2 regions of the Acetobacter sp. DsW_059 genome follow, and region 2 is predicted to be linked to the other one. Evidence: predicted binding sites of a transcription regulator. Region 2 holds the regulator's gene; the other holds the start of a gene.
What was found. Region 2 encodes HrcA, which represses chaperone genes, less so after heat shock. Its sites were predicted from a motif close to GTTNGCACTCNCNNNNNGNGAGTGCNAAC; they were not measured.
Positions count from the first base shown of each region.

Region 1 (10,073 bases), on a different contig from region 2:
ATATTATCTGATCTGTATTTCACAGAGGATGTAAAAAAAGGGCGTGCCGCTTTCATCAGTGGCACGCCCTTTTTGTATCCCCCTTCGGAGTGCGGAAGCACCCCGAAGGAAAGACGACAGTGGTATCAGAAATCCATACCGCCCATGCCGCCCATGCCACCCATGTCCGGGCCACCAGCAGGAGCTGCTTTTTTCTCAGGGCGTTCAGCAACCATAGCTTCGGTTGTGATCAGCAGGCCAGCAACAGATGCTGCGTCCTGAAGGGCTGTGCGCACAACTTTAGCAGGGTCGATAATGCCGGCTTCAACCAGGTTTTTGTATTCACCTGCCTGAGCATCAAAACCAAATGCATAGTCCGTGTTTTCAAGGACTTTGTTGGCAATGACTGCACCATCTTCACCAGCGTTATGAGCGATCTGGCGCAGAGGAGCCTGCAGAGCTTTGCGGATGATGTCGCCACCAACGCGCTGGTCTTCGTTGTGGTAGTGCAGTTTGGCCAGAGCCAGAGTTGCACGTGCCAGAGCCGTACCACCGCCAGGAACGATACCTTCTTCAACAGCTGCACGGGTTGCGTGCAGAGCATCGTCAACGCGGTCTTTGCGCTCTTTAACTTCGATCTCTGTTGAACCACCAACGCGGATAACAGCAACACCACCAGCCAGTTTAGCCAGACGTTCCTGCAGTTTTTCGCGGTCGTAGTCAGAGGTTGTTTCTTCGATCTGAGCGCGGATCTGCTTGCAACGACCTTTAATGTCGTCAGCTTTACCTGCACCATCGACAATGGTTGTGTTTTCTTTGTCGATGCGTACTTTTTTCGCTGTGCCAAGCATTGGCAGAGTAACGGTTTCCAGCTTGATGCCCAGATCTTCGCTGATAACCTGACCACCGGTCAGAATAGCGATATCTTCGAGCATAGCTTTGCGACGGTCACCAAAGCCAGGAGCTTTAACCGCAGCAATTTTCAGGCCACCACGCAGTTTGTTAACGACGAGGGTAGCAAGAGCTTCACCGTCAACATCTTCAGCGATGATGAGCAGCGGACGGCCAGACTGAACAACTGATTCCAGCAGTGGCAGCATTGGCTGCAGAGAAGAGAGTTTCTTCTCGTGGATCAGGATGAAGGGGTTTTCGAGGTCGGCTGTCATCTTTTCCGTGTTTGTCACGAAATAAGGAGAGATGTAGCCGCGGTCGAACTGCATGCCTTCAACAACGTCCAGCTCGGTCTGGAAGTGTTTAGCTTCCTCAACGGTGATAACACCTTCAGAGCCGACTTTCTGCATGGCTTCTGAAATCATTTTACCGATTTCGCTTTCGCCGTTTGCAGAGATCGTGCCAACCTGAGCTGTTTCAGCCGGTGTGGTGATTTTCTTTGCGTTTTTCTTCAGCTCTTCGATAACTGATGCGACAGCTTTATCGATGCCGCGTTTCAGATCCATCGGGTTCATGCCAGCTGCAACAGCTTTGTGGCCTTCACGAACGATAGCCTGAGCCAGAACGGTGGCTGTTGTGGTGCCGTCACCAGCAACATCGTTGGTTTTAGATGCAACTTCACGCAGCATCTGAGCGCCCATGTTTTCGAACTTGTCAGCCAGTTCGATTTCTTTAGCAACAGACACGCCGTCTTTTGTGATGCGTGGTGCGCCAAAGCTCTTGTCGAGCACTACGTTACGACCTTTTGGGCCGAGTGTAACTTTTACAGCGTCAGCCAGGATGTCAACGCCACGCAGCATACGCTGGCGTGCATCAGCACCGAATTTTACGTCCTTAGCAGCCATAGAATTTCTCCAGTGAGGATCGGTTGAATATTGAAAAGCGTCTCACAGACACGTCACTCAGGAAATAATACCCAGAATGTCGCTTTCTTTCATGATCAGCAGGTCTTCACCGTCGATCTTCACTTCTGTGCCGGACCATTTGCCGAACAGGATGGTGTCGCCAGCCTTAACATCAAGCGCTACGATCTGACCCTGCTCATTGCGGGCGCCAGGACCAGCAGCGACAACTTTACCTTCCATAGGCTTTTCTTTAGCCGTGTCAGGAATGATGATGCCGCCAACAGTCTTTTCTTCGCTTTCGAGACGACGCACGACCACACGGTCATGCAAAGGACGAAATTTCGTCATTATGGATCTCTCCACGTTTCTTATCTGTGCGATGGTATCCTTATCAGGAAGCTATACCATCTGCGTTTACCGCGCGTAACACACGCCGCGTTACGTTAGCACTCCCACCCCGGGAGTGCCAAATCAGGAGATAGGTCTGCCTCTCAGACAAGTCAAGGAAGGGAGAAAAAAACTTTCTGATTTTTTGTTTTGTTATCTGAGCGTTCATATCTGAAGCGATATCTGCTGCCGTTACAAACTTTATTTCCTCAATATAATCAGCGGGTAAACGCCATTTCTGCCATTTCCGCCCTGAGGCAGGGTGGTATTTTTATTGACATTTGCAGAGCTTCATGGCCGGAATAAACAATCCTGCAGCCGGCCATGCGGTTTGTCCGGCAGGGAGAAGACTATAAGAGAGTTACCTGCAGATGCCTACCGGAACAGTTAAATGGTTTAATGCCACTAAAGGCTTTGGTTTTATTGCCCCAGAAGAAGGCGGTAAAGACGTGTTCGTGCACATCACAGCTGTTCAGGCTGCTGGCCTGCGCGGCCTGGATGAAAATCAGAAAGTTTCTTACGACCTGGTTACAGAGCGTGGTAAAGAAGCTGCTACAAACCTTAAAACACTCTGAGTCTGAATATAATTTTCTCTGCGGGTGCATGTGACCTTTAATCAGGAAACATGACTCTCTGTAGAGAAGAGCTGAATTTCAGACGGAAGGTTTTTTAATCTTTCGGGAGTAGAAAGCTTCTGATTTCTTCAGCGGCTTTCGCCAGCCCCCTGCGTTCAGGGCTGACACCATGCGGAAAAGCAGAAAGAAGACGTGAGGGTGTGCGTCGGTCCAGCAATACAAATACACCGCGGTCTGACTGACTGCGAATAAGACGGCCAAAAGCCTGCCGCAGTTTCATACGGGCGATGCTGTCGTCATATCCCTTGGGGTCACCACCTGACAGATGCACACGGCGTTCTCTGTGCAGAATGTCCGGTCTCGGCCAGGGAACACGCTCAAATACCACAAGCCTTAAGGCCCGGCCTGGTACATCAACGCCGTCTCGCATGGCATCCGTACCCAGCAGGCAGGCATTTTCCTCAGTGCGAAAAATATCAATCAGTGTTGCATTATCCAATGCGTTAACGTGCTGTGCATAAAGGGGGATATTTTGTTCTCTGAGGGGGGTAGCAATATGAGAGTGCACACCCCTCAGGCGTGAAATGGCGGTAAACAGACCCAGTCCGCCGCCGCCAGACGCTGTGAATAATGTTCTGAAAGCAGCGGAAAGATCATGCAGATTATTGTGGTCCAAATCGTTAATAATGAAGGTTCGCGTCTGGCTGGCATAATCAAAAGGGCTGCTCAGGCTGGCCCGTACTGCCGGGGCAGGAAAATGGCAGACTCCGGTCAGCGCTTCAGCCGCAGCCCATGAGCGTTCAGCTTCCTCAGTATCAAACTCTGCCTGTGCGGGCGTCGAGGGCGCCGGCGGGTCGGCACTTTCTGAACGATCACGCAGAGTAGCTGAGGTAATCAGCAGACCCTGAGCGGGTAATGCCATAATGCCCGCGAATGGAATGGTGGGGTCAAGCCAGTGACGGTGCAGACCGACATCCTGCTCAATCAGGTGCTGCTTGCCCCGTCGGGTCAGGCGCAGAAAATGAACATGTTCAGGCATAGTGCCAGGTTCTCTGGCTGGCTGGTCAAAGGTTTCAAGCATGGATATCCATGCTTCCACGCGGGTGATCGCACGGCGCTGGAGTGAGCGCACCATGGCTTCAATACGTCCGCGTGTTGTGCTGTCGAGCGTATCAGATTCGTCCTGCAGGCGGAAGTTCAGAGCACTGGCTAATGCCCGCAAAGGCTGAGCAAGCTGCATATAGGCCTGGGCCAGTGTATGGCTTGCATGCGTCAGTTCAGGCAGGGGCGGGTGCAGGTCACATTCTATTGTGCCATAACTCTGGTCTGTCTGGTTGCGTGCCATGACCTGCTGGCGAATAAGGCGTAAAAAAACTTCAGTAGGGTTTTCAAGTTTCGGGGCCGGTGGTGTGGTGTCCGCCTCCTCAGGCGTGTCTGTCTTTTCCTGCGTTGTTTCTGATTCATTAAGGCGAACGGACCAGCCTGGTGCAGGCAGGGCATGGGCTGCCATAAGAGCGGCATCCAGCTGTGCTTCAAGTTTTTTGTGGCCGGATACGAGGTCATCAAGGCGGCGCTTCAGCCCGCGGGCACGAGAGCGGTTGCCCTCTGCACCAAGCAGCCAGCGTCGTAATTCAGCTGCTTCAAGTCCTGAAAGCTCGGCTGAAAAAGCGCCATCAGCGGCATCTGAAAGGTGGTGGCCTTCGTCAAAAATATAATGGGAAGGGATCGTCTCTTCCTGCGGAGTTTCTTCGGTTGCGTCCCCGTCATGGCGGGCATAGGCAACCTGCGCCATAACGAGAGCATGATTAGCAATAACCAGGTCGGCCTCACGTGCGCGTCGGATGGTGTGTTCAACGAAACAGCGCTGGTAGTGCGCGCATGCCCCGTGGATGCATTCACCACGCCGGTCTGCGACGGCTGATGTAATATTATGCCCGAAGACTGAGCCAAACCAGCCGGGCAGGTCGCCACCTGTCAGATCACCATCGGCTGAGGCCATGGCCCAGCGGGCGAGCATAGCCAGTGCGACAGTCAGACGTGCCGGGCGGGAAGCGGCGCTGTTGACGATATCTTCCATATTCAGAAGACACATATAATTTTCACGTCCTTTCCGCAGCACAACATGGCGGCGGCGGGTGGCTTCATCAGGGAAAATCCGTTTCGTTTCCTGCTCTATCTGACGTTGCAGGTGGCGTGTGTAGGTGCTGATCCACACCGTGCCGTCATTACGTTCGGTCCACAGGCTGGCCGGTGCAAGGTAGCCCAGAGTTTTACCTGTGCCTGTACCGGCCTCCGCCAGCACAATCGAGGGGCTTGCGGCATGTGTTGCAGGTGTAAAAGCAATGGTTGACACACTGGAGAAGTCAGCCTGGCCGGCACGGTTTTCTGCTGTTTCTCCCAGCAGGGCAGCAAGGCGTGTGCGGGCTTCAGCCGCCGTGATCGGGTAAGCTGAGGCAGGGGGGCGGGGGGCTGTTTCTTCCCATTTGGGAAGTTTATGCCAGATACGTAGCGCATCAGCAGGTTGCATGGCGTCATCAGGCAGTTTTCCTGATGACGTAAGCCTGCTGTTTAGTCTGATGCACTCTGCAACTGTGCTGGCCCATGGCCACTCTGCCTGCCCAAGGCGTATTGTCAGAGCGTTGAGAAACTCTGCCTGCGGGCCGTTGCTCAGCGTTTCAAGATCGGCGAGTATCTGAGAGAGCAGAGTATGTAACAGGTCTGCCTCTTCGGATGGGATATCATCAGGCTCATGACCCAGGGCAATAGCCAGTCCGCGTGGCGTTGGTACGACGGGCCGGGCCGGATAGACAAAGGTGTAGAGTTCAAGCAGGTCGAAGCATGGAAAAGGCTGCTCAGACGTGCGCAGGCCCAGCTCAGAGAGTGTGTCGGGTGCATTGACAACCAGAGGGGGTGTCATCGTGCGCAAATGCCTGCATGCTTCTGAGGCTGAAAGCGTCAGAAGTTCGCCATCTTCTGTGAGTAAAGAGAAGAGGTGCTGGCGAACCATAAGGGCAGGTGCATATCGGGCAGAGGGGAATGAGCTGGGCATGATCTTACCCTTCATACGCAACAAGCTTCGTAAGAGCCAGCCTTGTTCACTGTCGTAATGTTGACTTTACCGGCACATGTAATTTCGGCACAGTGCCGGACACGTTTTTAACGGCTGAGCAGGTCAGGGCAGCTGTTCGGAGCAAATAAGTTTTAGACGCATGTGTCATGATTTTTACGAACAAAGTACAAAATCAGACATAAAAAGGGGAAGGTTACAGCACACATATGAGCCATGTAGCAGAAGGTGCGGAGCAGGTGCAGACTGCTCCGGTAGGGGATGTCACTATTCGTGTGATTGCTATGCCCGAAAATACAAACCCCGCCGGTGATATTTTTGGTGGGTGGATTATCTCGCAGATGGATCTTGCTGCAGGGTCTGTTGCTACGCAGCGTGCCCGTGCCAAAACTGTAACAATAGCGATGGATGCGGTTTCTTTTCATGCACCCGTTGCTGTAGGTGATGAGCTGACAGTTTATACATCGATCGGAAAGATTGGTCGCACGTCGCTGACAATCAATATTGAAGCATGGGCCCGCCCGCGCCGTGACCCCGGGTTGCGGCTTGTTACAAAAGGGCGCTTTGTTTTTGTTGCTGTAGATGAAAACAATAAACCAACGCCTGTGCCTGAGCAGGTGTAATCAGCGAGTATCGTGACAGTGCCTGATAAGGCACTGTCATCACCGGGTGTATTGTGTGTCTTCCTTTATTCTTTGCTTTATCCAGCCCCGCTGATCTTACGGCTGAAGTTTTAAAATGATGCTGTCAGGCTGAGGTTGAAGGAGCGGCCAAACCCCAGAAGCGGGACGAAAGAACCGGTCTGTTTATAAACACCTGTATCAACGCCACCCAGTGGCAGGTAATATTTCTGGTCCATAATATTGTCGATACTGCCGTCAATGGTAAACATTTTCCATCGGTAGCTGCTGCCTATCCCAAGCAGGGCATAACCTGGTGTGTGCGGTTCATTGCGCAGCCAGTCAACGGTTGTTTTGCTTTTGACAAGTGTGAGGTCCATACGCCCTGACCAGTTGCCATAAGTTTCTGTCAGGCGAACGGAGCCGTTAACCGGCATCTGATGGTAAAGCCCTGAGTGGGTAACCAGATCCTGGCCTCTGACCCAGTTAAGGTTTGTTTTCAGGTCAGCTCTGCCATATTTGTTTGTATCCCACAAATTCAGGTGTCCGCTGGCATTGATACCATAGCTGCGGGCGTTGTGGTTAACGAACTGAAGTGTTGCCGGTGATGCGGTCGCTGAAGAGAGGCGTATCACATTAATATAGTTATGCGTGTAGGTATAAAAGGGCTGAACGCTGATATTCCACTTCTGAGAAGAAGGGTCATGCCAGTCGAGCGTCGCGCTGATGGTGTTGGCAATTTCGGGTTTGAGATTAAGGTTGCCAACATAGCCGTTGCCATCACCGAACCAGCCTATCATACGTGTAGCCATACTGCCACGGCCCCATGCATAGCGTTCATACAGGTTAGGTGAGCGGGTTTTGCGGGCGTATCCGCCCTCAAGTGAAAGACTGTCAGTAATCAGCCATTTTCCGGTGGCGGTTACGTCAAAGTTGACATCAGTGCGCCCCCGGCGTGCGGCGTTAAAATTACGGGCTGCAGCAGCATCAGCGGCTGACATCATGCCGCTCCATGAGTAGGGGGTCACCTGGCCGGTGTTCATCATGATAATATCATTGCGCATGCCAAGCTGCGTAGAAAAACGAGAGGTCCACCGGGCATTCCATTCGACAAAGTGCCCCAGATGATCACGATGGCCATTGTTGATGTTTTTATAGGTATTCGGCCCCATCATCATGCTGCCCTGTAGTGGTGGCCACCAGTCATTCAGCCCGTTATGGTTAAAAGAGCTGCCGGCTTTTAGGGTGTGGCTGGTGCTGAGTGGTATCGTGGCAAGAATGTTATAGGCGGCTGTGCGTGAATCAGTGTTCATGGGCATGCCGGTTGTTGTCGAGTGGCCACCTTTGTCGCCCAGCATGTTCATGACATGTGAAACACGCTGCCAGTATCCCTGCACTTCAAGGGTGCCCCAGTTAAAGTCACCTTTATACTTACCATCAACATACGTGGAGCGGTTGTTGGTCATATCCATATACTGGTTAGGAAAACCTTCGTAGGGAATGTCCTGCTGCCCGAAAGTGATAGCCAGCAGGTGATTCTTTTTATGAATCCCAAGCGTTACAGCATGGTTGTAACTGAGATAACTGGTTGAGCGTACAAGAGTGCCGCCCCCGGCGCGGTAATTGGTGGCGTGGGCATATGACCCGGTATAGCGCAGGCTTATCGTGTCGTTAGCAGCGGTAATGCTGCCGGAAACACCTGACCCGGCACCGTTGCTTTTATAGTCAGCACGAACATGACCAGTGACAAGAATTTTACCTGCTTTTGCAAAAAGCGGGTCCTTGCGCCTGATCTGAATAGTACCGCCGGTACTGTCGCCGCCAAGACTGACAGGTGTTATGCCGGCAATAGCAACGGCTTCTGAAACGCTGTCAGGGTCGACATACGACATGGCCGGGTTCATGTGGTTGGGGCAGGCAGGGGGAATGTTCATGCCGTCAACCAGGGTGTTGACCCGGTCATCTGCCATACCGTTCAGAACCGGCAGGGAAGAGACGCCCCCGGCAGAGTAGCTGCTGTACCCCATGCTGTTTTTGAGCAGATTAGCTGTGTCAGGGCTGGTAATGGCGCTATGGCGTATGCCGTTAACGATAATCGTTTCGGCTTTAGGTGCGGGCTGCCCCGGTGCGGGAGACACAGGATGTGTCATTGTGCTGACGACAGGTGTCAGTGTGTCTGCATACGCTGCCGTCAGGCAGGTATAAGGCGTCGTTGCCAGCAGAAGGCATGTAAATGCAGCATAGTGTGATCGTATACGACCGCAGCCGCAGGGCTTTGCGGTGAAAAGCATTGGTATCATCCTGAACAGAAAAAAATACGCGGCCTTTTTCACTTCGTTCAGGGTGTGCAGGGCAGCCGGCAGCAACCCTTTGAGCGCAGGAAAAGAGGCGGTGTGGTCAGTTCAGAAGGATAAGGGGGGAGCGCGCGACGGTGGTAACGTGCGCGGAGCAGGGGGAGGTGCTCTGGCCTGATAAGACTGATGCTCCTGCCTGTATCGTTCGGCAGAGCAACCAGGCAGGGCCGGCAGGCTTGTCAGAATAAGCGCTGTCATGACCAGAAGCGGGCAGAGGATACAGCTTTCGTGCGATGGGCCGTGATGATGCCCGTGATGATGATGCATGTGCATCATCGGCATTATGGTGCAGTCAGTCTGGTGCTGCGGGTTAATATCAATGCCGGTCAGGCGCTCGATAGCCGCGCGTGGCATTTCATCAGGGAGAGTAAAGCCCTGAAGCAGAACCTGTGCGACTGTACCTGTAAGCGTCAGAAAGATAAGCAGTCGCAGCGCAAGCTGAACTCCCCATCTGTTACTGACGCGCTTCTGGTACATTATAAAAGATACTCTGTTGTGTGTAATGCTCTGCTTTAAAACAAGAGAGTAAGGCTGACAATGTCAGTAAGACGCACGTCTTCTGCGTTTTGCGAATGGCGTGGCGTGGCGGTTAATATTTTTTACGGTTGTTTATGACTGTTCTGCCTTGTGCAGTATGGGCCTGCACATCGTATTATACGCAGAGTGATATAATTGATTCGCTTACTTTTAAGCTATGGCATAGATTGAGTTGCATGGAAGATCAGACAGATTTCGATGAAGATGACGTTGACCTGGGTATGACGGAAGAAGGAGAGTCTTTAATGTCTGTCCTGATGCTTCCTGTGTGTCTTCTTCTCGGTGTGGCCTTAGCAGCTGTTGTGACCAGCTGGTGGTTTACATAATAGAATTTTTTCTTGCTCTGTCGGGAGCGGATAGTATGACCATAAACTATTGTGCAGTTTATGGTCATATAGTTTTTGTATTTTAGAGTTTTAGCTGCTCTGCCGCCTTAGCTGGGCTTAAACCCTGCTGGTTGACGCTTTTAGCAATGGCAAGCACCTTACGTGTATTGTTTCTGTCTATATTCAGTGAGTGAATGACACTGCCAATATTCGCAGGGGTGACGGTCCCGGTATCTGTGGCAGTTTTATATGTTTTGATGGTTGCCACACTTAGGGTGGCGGGAGACTGATTAGCATTAAGAGCATAAAGCCATGAACGTGCAGCTTTAGGTGTGGTAATGCCGGCCTGTATAAATTTGCTTGCCATCAGAGATGACAGACCCGTTGCACGCCATGCAATAATTTGTTCGGGGCTTGATACGCCGGCAACAA
Region 1 covers NZ_JOPI01000034.1:473-10,545, reverse strand. The annotation lists gene cysE (serine O-acetyltransferase) at 1-11, shown strand, start outside; gene groL (chaperonin GroEL) at 126-1,775, opposite strand; gene groES (co-chaperone GroES) at 1,833-2,123, opposite strand; gene HK25_RS07925 (cold-shock protein) at 2,534-2,737, shown strand; gene HK25_RS07920 (ATP-dependent DNA helicase) at 2,832-5,786, opposite strand; gene HK25_RS07915 (acyl-CoA thioesterase) at 6,014-6,427, shown strand; gene HK25_RS07910 (TonB-dependent receptor) at 6,538-8,724, opposite strand; gene HK25_RS07905 (DUF2946 family protein) at 8,827-9,255, opposite strand; gene HK25_RS13250 (hypothetical protein) at 9,492-9,641, shown strand; gene HK25_RS07900 (hypothetical protein) at 9,724-10,073, opposite strand, start outside.
Region 1: groES (co-chaperone GroES) is a predicted target of HrcA. The motif match lies at 2,218-2,246, and genes of this name have one in related genera.

Region 2 (10,073 bases):
CGCGAAGGGGGCAGGCTGCCTCTTGCTATTCAGGGAAGCGCAGAGCCAAAAGCTCTTGAATATCACCTGCCGGTGGCATCAGCTCAGGTTAAGTCTGCTATTTTGTTGTCAGGCCTTAATGCGAAGGGGGAAACCCGTGTTGAGGAGCCTGTGCCGACTCGTGACCATACAGAAAATATGCTGAAGCATTTTGGTGTGCAGATCAGCGTTGAGGAAACATCTGCCGGAGGTCGTATTATTCGTCTGCAGGGTGGGCAGAGCCTTAAGGCCGCTGATGTGATAGTGCCGGGCGACCCGTCTTCAGCCGCTTTTATTGTTGTGGCGTCTTTGCTTGTCGCGGGCTCTGAGGTCGTGATCGAGAATGTTGGTCTGAACGTGTTGCGCACAGGGCTGTTTGACACACTGCGCGAAATGGGTGGGCAGATTGAGGTGCTTAACCAGCGTATTGAGGCGGGTGAGCCAACAGGTGACCTGCGGGTAAAGGCTTCAGCTCTCAGGGCTGTCGACGTCCCTGCTGAGCGTGCGTCCTCTATGATTGATGAATATCCTGTTCTGTCTGTGGCCGCCGCTTATGCTGAGGGCGTATCGCGCTTCCGTGGTCTGGGTGAACTGCGCGTGAAAGAGAGCGATCGTTTTGCTTCAACCATTGCTTTGCTTGAGGTTAATGGTGTGTGCACAAGCGTTGAGGGGGATGACCTGATTGTGTATGGTACAAAGGGTGCCATCCCTGGTGGCGGATGTGTCGGGACACATATGGACCATCGCCTGGCTATGAGTGCGACTGTACTCGGTATGGTGGCGGATCAGCCTGTGGAGGTTGATGATACAACTTTTATCAACACCAGCTTTCCGGGGTTCTTTGAGCTGCTGAACCGTCTTGGCGCAGGGCTTGCCGCATGAGTGTGCGTGGCCCTGTTATTGCTGTTGATGGCCCGGCGGCGGCTGGCAAGGGTACTCTGGCTAAACGCCTGGCTAAGGCGCTTGGTGTGCCTTACCTTGATACAGGTTTGCTTTATCGTGCGGTGGGCCGCCTTGTGCTTGATGCGGGTGATAACCCGGCAGACCCTGCCGAGGCTTTTGCAACCCGGCTGACACCGGCCGATCTGGCACGTAAGGATTTGCGCACGCCTGATGTTGCCCGGGCTGCCAGTGAGGTGGCTGCTCAGCCAGCTGTCCGTGAAGCTCTGATTGCTACGCAGCGCAGTTTTGTCGGGCCGGAGGGGGCGGTGCTTGATGGTCGTGACATTGGCACAGTGATTTTTCCTGATGCAGAGGTGAAGCTTTTTATCACCGCATCAGCCACGACCCGTGCGTTACGGCGTTTTTTGCAGCAGGGTGGTGATATGCAGGCCCCGGATGCAGCCCTGGTTTTAAAAGAAACGCAGGAGGCCCTCAGCGCACGCGATCTGGCCGATTCTCAGCGTGCTGTTGCTCCGCTTAAGCCTGCCGGTGATGCGCTGCAGATAGAAACAGATCATCTTGATGCTGATCAGGTGCTCGCCCAGGCTCTGGCTTATGCGCGGGAGCGTCTTACCAGGTGAGGGGAGCTCAGGCTGCCACATGCTCTGACTGAGAAAACACGGTTTCTGACATTTTATCCGAGTCTGAGAGAAAAAACTCAGGGTTTATGTTGACAAGCGCCCATGAGATGGTTTCTCTGCCAACAGGAGTGTCCGTGCACATTGTGTGCGGATTTCTGTAATGTTGACATATGGCTCGGTAAAACCCCTGAAGAATGGTCTTCTGTGCGTGTTTTCGGGCAAGTCGTGTTGCTTTGTGCAATGCGCAGGAATGACCAGTCTCATGCCATTATGCTGACTGGTGCAGGATTTACAGTAACACATGGCTTCAGCCGTAACCCCGACCACGGATCACTTCCGTGGCGAAGACTTTGCTACCCTTCTTGATGAAACTCTTGGCCGCGACGCCGGCTTTGACGGATCAGTTGTCCGTGGCCGTATTGTTCGCCTCACCGACGAATTCGCTATCGTTGACGTTGGCCTGAAAAGCGAAGGTCGCGTTTCTCTGCGTGAGTTCGCTCCTCCTGGCGTTTCTCCTGACGTAAAACCAGGTGATGTCGTTGAGCTCTATGTTGAGCGCTACGAAGATCGCGACGGCAGCATCGTTCTGTCACGCGAAAAAGCACGCCGTGAAGAAGCATGGACCAGCCTTGAGAAAGCTTTCGAAGCTAATCAGCGCGTTAATGGTACCATCTACGGTCGCGTTAAGGGTGGTTTCACTGTTGATCTGGGTGGCGCTATGGCGTTCCTGCCCGGCAGCCAGGTTGACATTCGCCCTGTGCGTGATGTCGGCCCTCTGATGGGTGTTCCTCAGCCTTTCCAGATCCTGAAAATGGATCGCGCCCGTGGCAACATCGTTGTGTCACGTCGTGCCGTTCTGGAAGAAACACGCGCTGAACAGCGTAGTGAGCTGATCCAGGGCCTGACAGAAGGTATGATCCTTGACGGTGTTGTTAAAAACATCACTGACTACGGTGCCTTCGTTGACCTGGGTGGCGTTGATGGTCTGCTGCATGTCACCGACATTGCATGGAAACGCATCAACCATCCTTCAGAAGCACTGCAGATTGGCCAGCCTGTTCGCGTTCAGGTTATCCGCTTTAACTCTGACACGCAGCGCATCTCTCTGGGTATGAAACAGCTTGAAGCTGATCCATGGGAAAATGTTGCTCTGAAATATCCGCCAGGTGCGCGTTATTCAGGTCGCGTTACAAACATCACTGATTACGGTGCGTTTGTTGAGCTGGAGCCAGGTGTTGAAGGTCTGGTTCACGTTTCTGAAATGTCATGGACGAAGAAAAACGTTCATCCTGGAAAAATTGTCGCTACTTCTCAGGAAGTTGACGTCATGGTTCTGGATGTTGACAGCACGAAACGCCGTATTTCTCTGGGCCTGAAACAGGTTCAGCGTAATCCGTGGGAACAGTTTGCTGAAGAAAACAAAGTCGGTGCTGTTGTAGAAGGCGAAATCCGCAACATTACTGAGTTTGGTCTGTTCGTTGGTCTCTCAGCTGACATTGATGGCATGGTTCACATGTCTGACCTTTCATGGGAAGAAACCGGCGAAGAAGCTATGAAAAACTACGAAAAAGGCCAGGTTGTTAAAGCCAAGGTTCTTGACGTAGACGTAGAGAAAGAACGTATTTCTCTGGGTATCAAACAGCTTCAGGAAGATCCGGCAGCTGACGTTCTGATCAGTGTTCAGAAAGGTGCGATCGTTACCTGCACTGTCACAGCGATCCAGTCTAACGGCATCGAAGTGAAAGTTGACGACGTTCTGACTGGCTTCATCCGTCGTGCAGAGCTGGCTCGCGATAAAGCAGAGCAGCGCCCAGAGCGCTTCGCTGTTGGTGAGCGCGTTGATGCGAAGGTTGTTTCTGTTGACCGCGCAGCCCGTAAACTGGCACTGACCATTAAAGGTCGTGAAGTTGAAGAAGATAAGCAGGCTATCAGTGACTACGGTTCATCTGACAGCGGTGCTTCTCTGGGTGATATTCTGGGTGCGGCTATTCGTCGTCGTAACACAGACGCTTAAGAGATCTCGTGCAATCCCGGTGTGGCGATGTCACACCGGGGCTGAGAGCTCAGAAAGGGTGGTGCTGGTAACAGCCCCACCTTTTTTTGTGGCCATCAGACTTTCAGGTCATAGGCCTCACGGGCTGAAAGAATTTCTTTCATATGCAGTTCGGCCCAGTGCGTTACGGCACTTATGGCTTCAGTGAGTGTTTCCCCCAGGGGGGTGAGAGAGTATTCAACTGTGACCGGCACAGTGGGATACACCTCACGATAAATCAGTCCGTCACGTTCAAGTGTTTTTAGTACGCCTGAGAGTACTTTTTGCGAAATGCCGCCAACGCTTCGCTTCAGCTCGTTAAAGCGTGTTTTGCCTGATTTTAAATGATCAAGAATCAGCAGGGCCCATTTATCGCCTATGCGGTCGAGCACCATGCGGGCAGGACATTCTTTGGCAAAAACATTATAATGGTCTGAGGGGACCTCCCGTAGTTTCCTGGTGGTAACCATGTGTCTTCAAAGTGCCTTCTTGTTGAGAGCAGAAAGGTCTCTTATCGTTTCTTTTGGAAAGATAGTTTCAAAAAGAAACTAATCTCTTATGAGATATTTTTTGAAAGAAGTCGACGATGAGCAAAATTTTTGTCGTTTATCACTCTGGTTACGGTCACACGCGCGCTGTTGCTGAGCAGGTTGCTAAGGGTGCTGGTGCGGCTCTCATCGCTATTGATGAGAATGGCGATATCACTGAGGCAGAATGGGCAAGCCTGAACGAAGCTTCAGCTCTTATTTTTGGTGCCCCGACATATATGGGCAATGTAAGCTGGCAGTTTAAGAAATTCGCCGACGCAACCTCTAAAATCTGGTTTACCCGTGGCTGGCAGGACAAAGTGTTTGGTGGCTTTACAAACTCAGCCAGCCCGAATGGTGATAAACAGGTTGCTCTGATCACGCTGCAGACACTGGCTTCGCAGCATGGTGGTATATGGGTGAGCCTGGGCCAGGCGCCTTCTAACACCAAAGCGGCTACGGCTGATGATGTGAATAACCTTGGTGGTTCAGTCGGTCTTCTGACACGTGCTCCGGCTGATGCATCTGTCGATGAAGTACATAAAGGTGATTTAAAAAGTGCAGAGCTCTACGGTAAACGTATAGCAGATGTAACACAGCGCCTGAGCTAACAGCTCAGGAAAGCGGGACAGGAGTCACTGATATGCGACATAATCTGAAATTTTTTGCACTGGGGCTGACCGGTTTACTCCTGGCCGGGGCTGCCCCTTTGCCTGACTATGTCGCATCGGCAGTTAATGCGCCGGTGCGTCATGCAGATAAAATCAAGGATGCTTCTCGTCACGGGGCGGAGATTGTCGCATTTATGGGGCTGAAACCAGGGCAGAAAGTTGCTGACTTTTTGCCTGGTCGTGGATACTGGACCCGCATTTTCTCGGGTGTGGTGGGGCAGCAGGGTCATGTTTTTGATATCTGGCCGTCACTTATGGTGACGCCCGGGTCAAAGTTTGAAAAAACCATGACGGCTCTGTCTCATCAGTCCGGCATAACGAATGTCACGGCGCTTCAGGTGCATTTGCCATCACTGAATTTGCCCGAGCCGGTTGATGTTTTTTTTACTTCTCAGAACCTGCATGACCTGCCAACACCTTTTCTGGGTAACACCGATATTACAGCCTTTAGCAAACAGGTGTTTGCGGCCCTGAAGCCGGGCGGAAAATTTGTGGTTATCGATCATGTTGCGGTGGCGGGTGCTGGTCTGACGCAAACTGATACGCTGCATCGTATTGAGCCTGACACAGCCAGAAAGGCTATTCTCGCCGCAGGATTTACGTTTGCTGGTGAAAGCAGCCTGCTGGCAAACCCGCAGGATAACCATCACCTGAAGGTATTTGATTCAAAAATACGGGGTAAAACAGATCAGTTTATTTATGTATTTGTAAAACCTGAATAAAATATACCAGCATGTAGTCTGAACCGGGATATTCATAACCCCGGTTCAGTGATTATTCAGCCCAGGCAGGCTTTACGAAAAAGATCAAAGGCCCGTGCACGGTGGCTCAGAGCATTTTTCTCGTCGTCAGTCATTTCGGCAAAGCTAAGGGTCTTACCTTCAGGAGCAAAAATGGGGTCGTAGCCATGCCCGTTTGTGCCGCGGGGTGGCCAGACAATCTGCCCGTCAGTCCGTCCTTCAAAGAAATGAAGCCTGCCGTCAGGAAAAGCCAGACACAACACACAGATAAACCATGCTGCCCGCTCGCCCGTACCAATGTCATTGTGAATGCGTGCCATAGCAGCAGGGAAGTTTTTGTCAGGGCCGGCCCACCGGGCAGAGTAAATGCCCGGGTCACCATTGAGTGCAGCCACACACAGGCCGGAATCATCTGACAATGCCGGCAGGCCTGAGGCCTTTGCCGCTGCCTGTGCCTTAAGAGCGGCATTACCGGTAAAGGTGGTTTCTGTTTCTTCCGGCTCGGGCAGTTTCAGTTCACCGGCTGAAATTACGGTAATACCGAAAGGTTTCAGCATAGCCGAAAACTCAGCGAGTTTTCCTGCATTGTGGCTGGCCAGCACCAGCTTATCGCCGGTGTGTAAAAGTGGTGTGCTCATGTATCAGCCATTTTCTGCGCGTGTTACAGCGGCTGTCTGCGCATCAAACAGCGTTGAAACGCCAATGCGTGCAAGCGCAAACAGTTCGTTAAAGGCATCTTCTGTAAAAGGTGTTTCTTCTGCTGTGCCCTGAATTTCAACAATGCGGCGGTCGGCTGTCAGCACAAAGTTTGTGTCAGCTGCTGCTGTGCTGTCTTCTGCATAATCGAGGTCAAGTACGGCGCCGGTTTCAGTCAGTCCGCACGAGACCGCGGCAACCTGACCCAGCAGTGGCAGGTGAGGGAGAGCACCACTGGCAACCAGTTTGCCCAGAGCCAGGCGCAGAGCTACCCATGCTCCGGTTATTGACGCGCAGCGTGTGCCTCCATCAGCATTAAGCACATCACAGTCGAGGGTGATGCTCATTTCACCAAGGGCTTTCAGATCTGTCACAGCACGAAGTGAACGCCCGATAAGGCGCTGAATTTCCTGTGTGCGACCTGACTGTTTACCCTTTGCGGCTTCGCGGCTGCCGCGTGAATGTGTGGCGCGGGGCAGCATACCATATTCTGCGGTGACCCAGCCGGTGCCCTGACCACGAAGAAACGGAGGTACACGGTTTTCAATACTGGCTGTGCACAGTACCTCTGTGCCACCCACGCGGATGAGAGCGCAGCCTTCGGCATGGTGGGAAAAGCTGGTGTCGATGGTAATAGTACGCATCTCGCTGGGCAGACGACCTGAAGGGCGCATGTCAAGAAACTCCTTAAATCATAGTTTGTTCACCAGGCAGGCGAACGACACAAAGGTGACACTATCGTCAGTTCAGTATGACGAGAATGGTGTGTGTGCTAAAAAATTGCTTTAAATGATTAAGAAACCCACAATGTAGCCCTGGTGAGGAGGAGCAGAGCAGATGATGAGACCTGGTGTGTTCCCTGTTGGCAGTGCTTTGCCACCTGATCTTGACCGGCGTTCTGCCACGATTTTGCGTGAAGTGGTGGAAGAATATATGGCCAATGGTGAGCCTGTCGGGTCGCGTACGCTCGCACGCAGGCTGAGCCAGCCGCTGTCTCCTGCAACGGTGCGTAATATCATGGCTTCTCTGACCGAAGCCGGTCTGCTGTTTTCGCCGCACACTTCAGCAGGGCGTTTGCCAACTGAGGCCGGGCTGCGTCTGTTTGTTGATGGTCTTTTGCAATTTGGGGCGCTCTCGGAAGAAGAGCAGACACGGATCAGCCACACGCTGGAGGCACGCGGGCGCTCATTGCAGGATACAATGACGGAGGCATCTTCATTACTTTCAGGTATGTCTGACGCAGCAGGTCTTGTCATAGCGCCTAAAAGTGAGGGAGCTGTTAAGCATATTGAGTTTGTTGCTCTGGGCGGTAATCGTGCCCTTGTTGTGCTGGTTGGTACAGATGGGCGGGTTGAAAACCGTGTGACAGAAATTCCGGCAGGGGTGCCTGCGTCGGCTCTGGTTGAAGCGGCTAATTACCTGAATGCCAGACTTAAGGGAGCAACATTGTCTGAGTTGTGTGAACGTGTGAGCACAGAAATTTCTGACAACAGGCATGTGCTTGATGAGCTGACTGCTGATGTGGTTGAGCGCGGGCTTGCCATATGGGGCGGAGATACCGGTGAACGGGGTGGCACATTAATTGTCAGAGGTCAGTCGCGCCTGCTGACGGATGTTGCCGGGCAGGAGCGTTTGCAGGCTATACAGACTTTATTTGACCGGCTTGAAGCACAGGAGACAATGCTGAGTTTGTTAGAACTGGCAGAAAGTTCAGAGGGTGTTCGCATCTTTATCGGGGCTGAAAGCGGTTTGTTCGGAGCTTCTGGCATGTCCATGGTGGTCGCCCCGGCCCGCAACGAGACTAATCGTATTGTTGGCGCTATTGGTGTAATAGGGCCAAAACGTATTAATTACGGGCGTATTATTCCGGTCGTTGATTATACTGCACGGTTTTTAGGTGAAATGCTTGGCTAAGTCGGTCAGTTTGCTACACGATAATATAAAGAACGCGCCAGAATATGATAATGGGTAAAAAGCCGGCATGACAAAAGATTCGTCTTCTGAAAAAAAGCTGACTGTGCGCAGTCCCCGTTTTCGTATCTGGCGCCGGGCCCTTGGCGCAGGCGCTGCAATTGTGCTTGTGGGCATGGCTGGCGGTGGCCTTGTCGTCTGGCATCAGTATGAGGAGCTGGTCTCCTCACTGCCAACAGTTGAAGGGCTGAAAAATTATCAGCCTGACGTGATGAGCCGCATCTATGCCTCAGATGATCGTATGATCGCTGAGCTGGCCAGTGAACGCCGTATTTTTGTGCCTTTCAGTGCTATTCCTGAACGTGTCAGTAATGCGTTTCTGGCTGCTGAGGATCAGAAATTCTGGACCCATAAAGGCGTTGACCCCCTGGCGATTATCCGTGCTGGTCTGACCGATCTTACGCGCGATAAAGGGCGCAGACCGATCGGGGCTTCTACGATTACGCAGCAGGTGGCACGTATTATGCTGCTGGGTACACAGTCTCTTTCTATGAAGCGTAAGGCGAAAGAGGCATTTCTGGCCCTGCGGGTTGAAGGGGTGCTGTCGAAAGAGAAAATTCTCGAAATTTATCTTAATGAAATTTACCTGGGCAGCGGGGCGTACGGTATTGCTGCTGCGGCACAGACTTATTTTAATAAGCCGCTTGATCAGCTTGATGATGCTGAAGCGGCTTTTCTTGCAGCACTGCCAAAATCACCAACAAATTACAACCCGGTCCGCTACCCTGAGGCTGCTCTTGGACGGCGTAACTGGGTTTTGTCACGTATGGTTGAAACCGGAGCCATTACAGCTGAGGCAGCCAAAGCTGCTCAGGCTGAACCTCTTATTCCTCATACGTTTGTGCGTCCTGGTCCGGCTCCGGGGTCTGAATGGTTTGCTGAAGAGGTCAGGCGCGAGCTGATCGGGCGCTATGGCCAGGAGACGACCATGCAGGGCGGGCTGGAAGTACATACCAGCCTTGATCCGGCCTTGCAGCTTTATGAGCAGAACGTGCTCAGGCAGGGGCTGATGGCTTATGACAGATCGCACGGCGGCTGGCGCGGTCCGGTTATGCATATTGCTGATATTGGTGCGGACACGCAGGAGGCAGAGTGGGTAAAAGCCCTTGGTAGCGTGGCTGCTCCTCCGGGTATGCTGGAGCAGTGGCGCTCTGGCATTGTGCTTGACCCGCTTAAAGGGCGTATTGGCTGGCTTGAGGGCTCAGTTGTGCGTCGTAATGCAGAAGAGGGCGTGCGTGTTTCTCAGACTGGTATCCTCCCGGCACGTGATCTGATCTGGGCCAGGCGCTCTCATCCTCTTCGGGCAGGCGATATCGTGATGGTTGAGCCTCAGGCCGGAGGGAAGAGCGTTGCGCTGATGCAGATTCCCCAGGTTGAGGGTGCGATTGTCACCATGAACTCACGCACCGGCCGCGTGATGTCACTGGTAGGGGGCTGGTCGTTTCGTATGTCGCAGTTTAACCGTGCCACACAGGCGCTGCGTCAGCCAGGCTCTTCCTTTAAGCCCTTTGTTTATCTTGTCGCAATGCAGCAGAATATCTCTCCTTCGCAGGTGTTTGATGATGCGCCTGTGACATATGGAGCCTGGCACCCAAGTAACTATGAGAAGGATTTCTGGGGGCCTACCTCGCTGCATGATGCGCTCAGAGAATCCCGTAATCTTGTGACTATCCGCCTGGCTGCGCATATCGGCATTAAAAACGTAGCTGCTATGGCTGAGGATATTGGCCTGGTACAGTCTATGCCTCATGTTTTGCCGGCGGCTCTGGGTGCGGTAGAAACAACTGTGTTGAGGGAGGCGGCTGCATACGCAACGCTTGCTGCCGGTGGCGCCAGGGTAACCCCGACATTAATAGATGACGTGCAGGACCGGGATGGAAAAGTGCTCTGGCACC
Region 2 covers NZ_JOPI01000023.1:55,794-65,866, reverse strand. The annotation lists gene aroA (3-phosphoshikimate 1-carboxyvinyltransferase) at 1-900, shown strand, start outside; gene cmk ((d)CMP kinase) at 897-1,541, shown strand; gene rpsA (30S ribosomal protein S1) at 1,843-3,555, shown strand; gene HK25_RS05840 (helix-turn-helix domain-containing protein) at 3,651-4,043, opposite strand; gene HK25_RS05835 (flavodoxin family protein) at 4,160-4,711, shown strand; gene HK25_RS05830 (class I SAM-dependent methyltransferase) at 4,744-5,493, shown strand; gene rdgB (RdgB/HAM1 family non-canonical purine NTP pyrophosphatase) at 5,550-6,149, opposite strand; gene rph (ribonuclease PH) at 6,153-6,881, opposite strand; gene hrcA (heat-inducible transcriptional repressor HrcA) at 7,048-8,121, shown strand; gene HK25_RS05810 (penicillin-binding protein 1A) at 8,189-10,073, shown strand, end outside.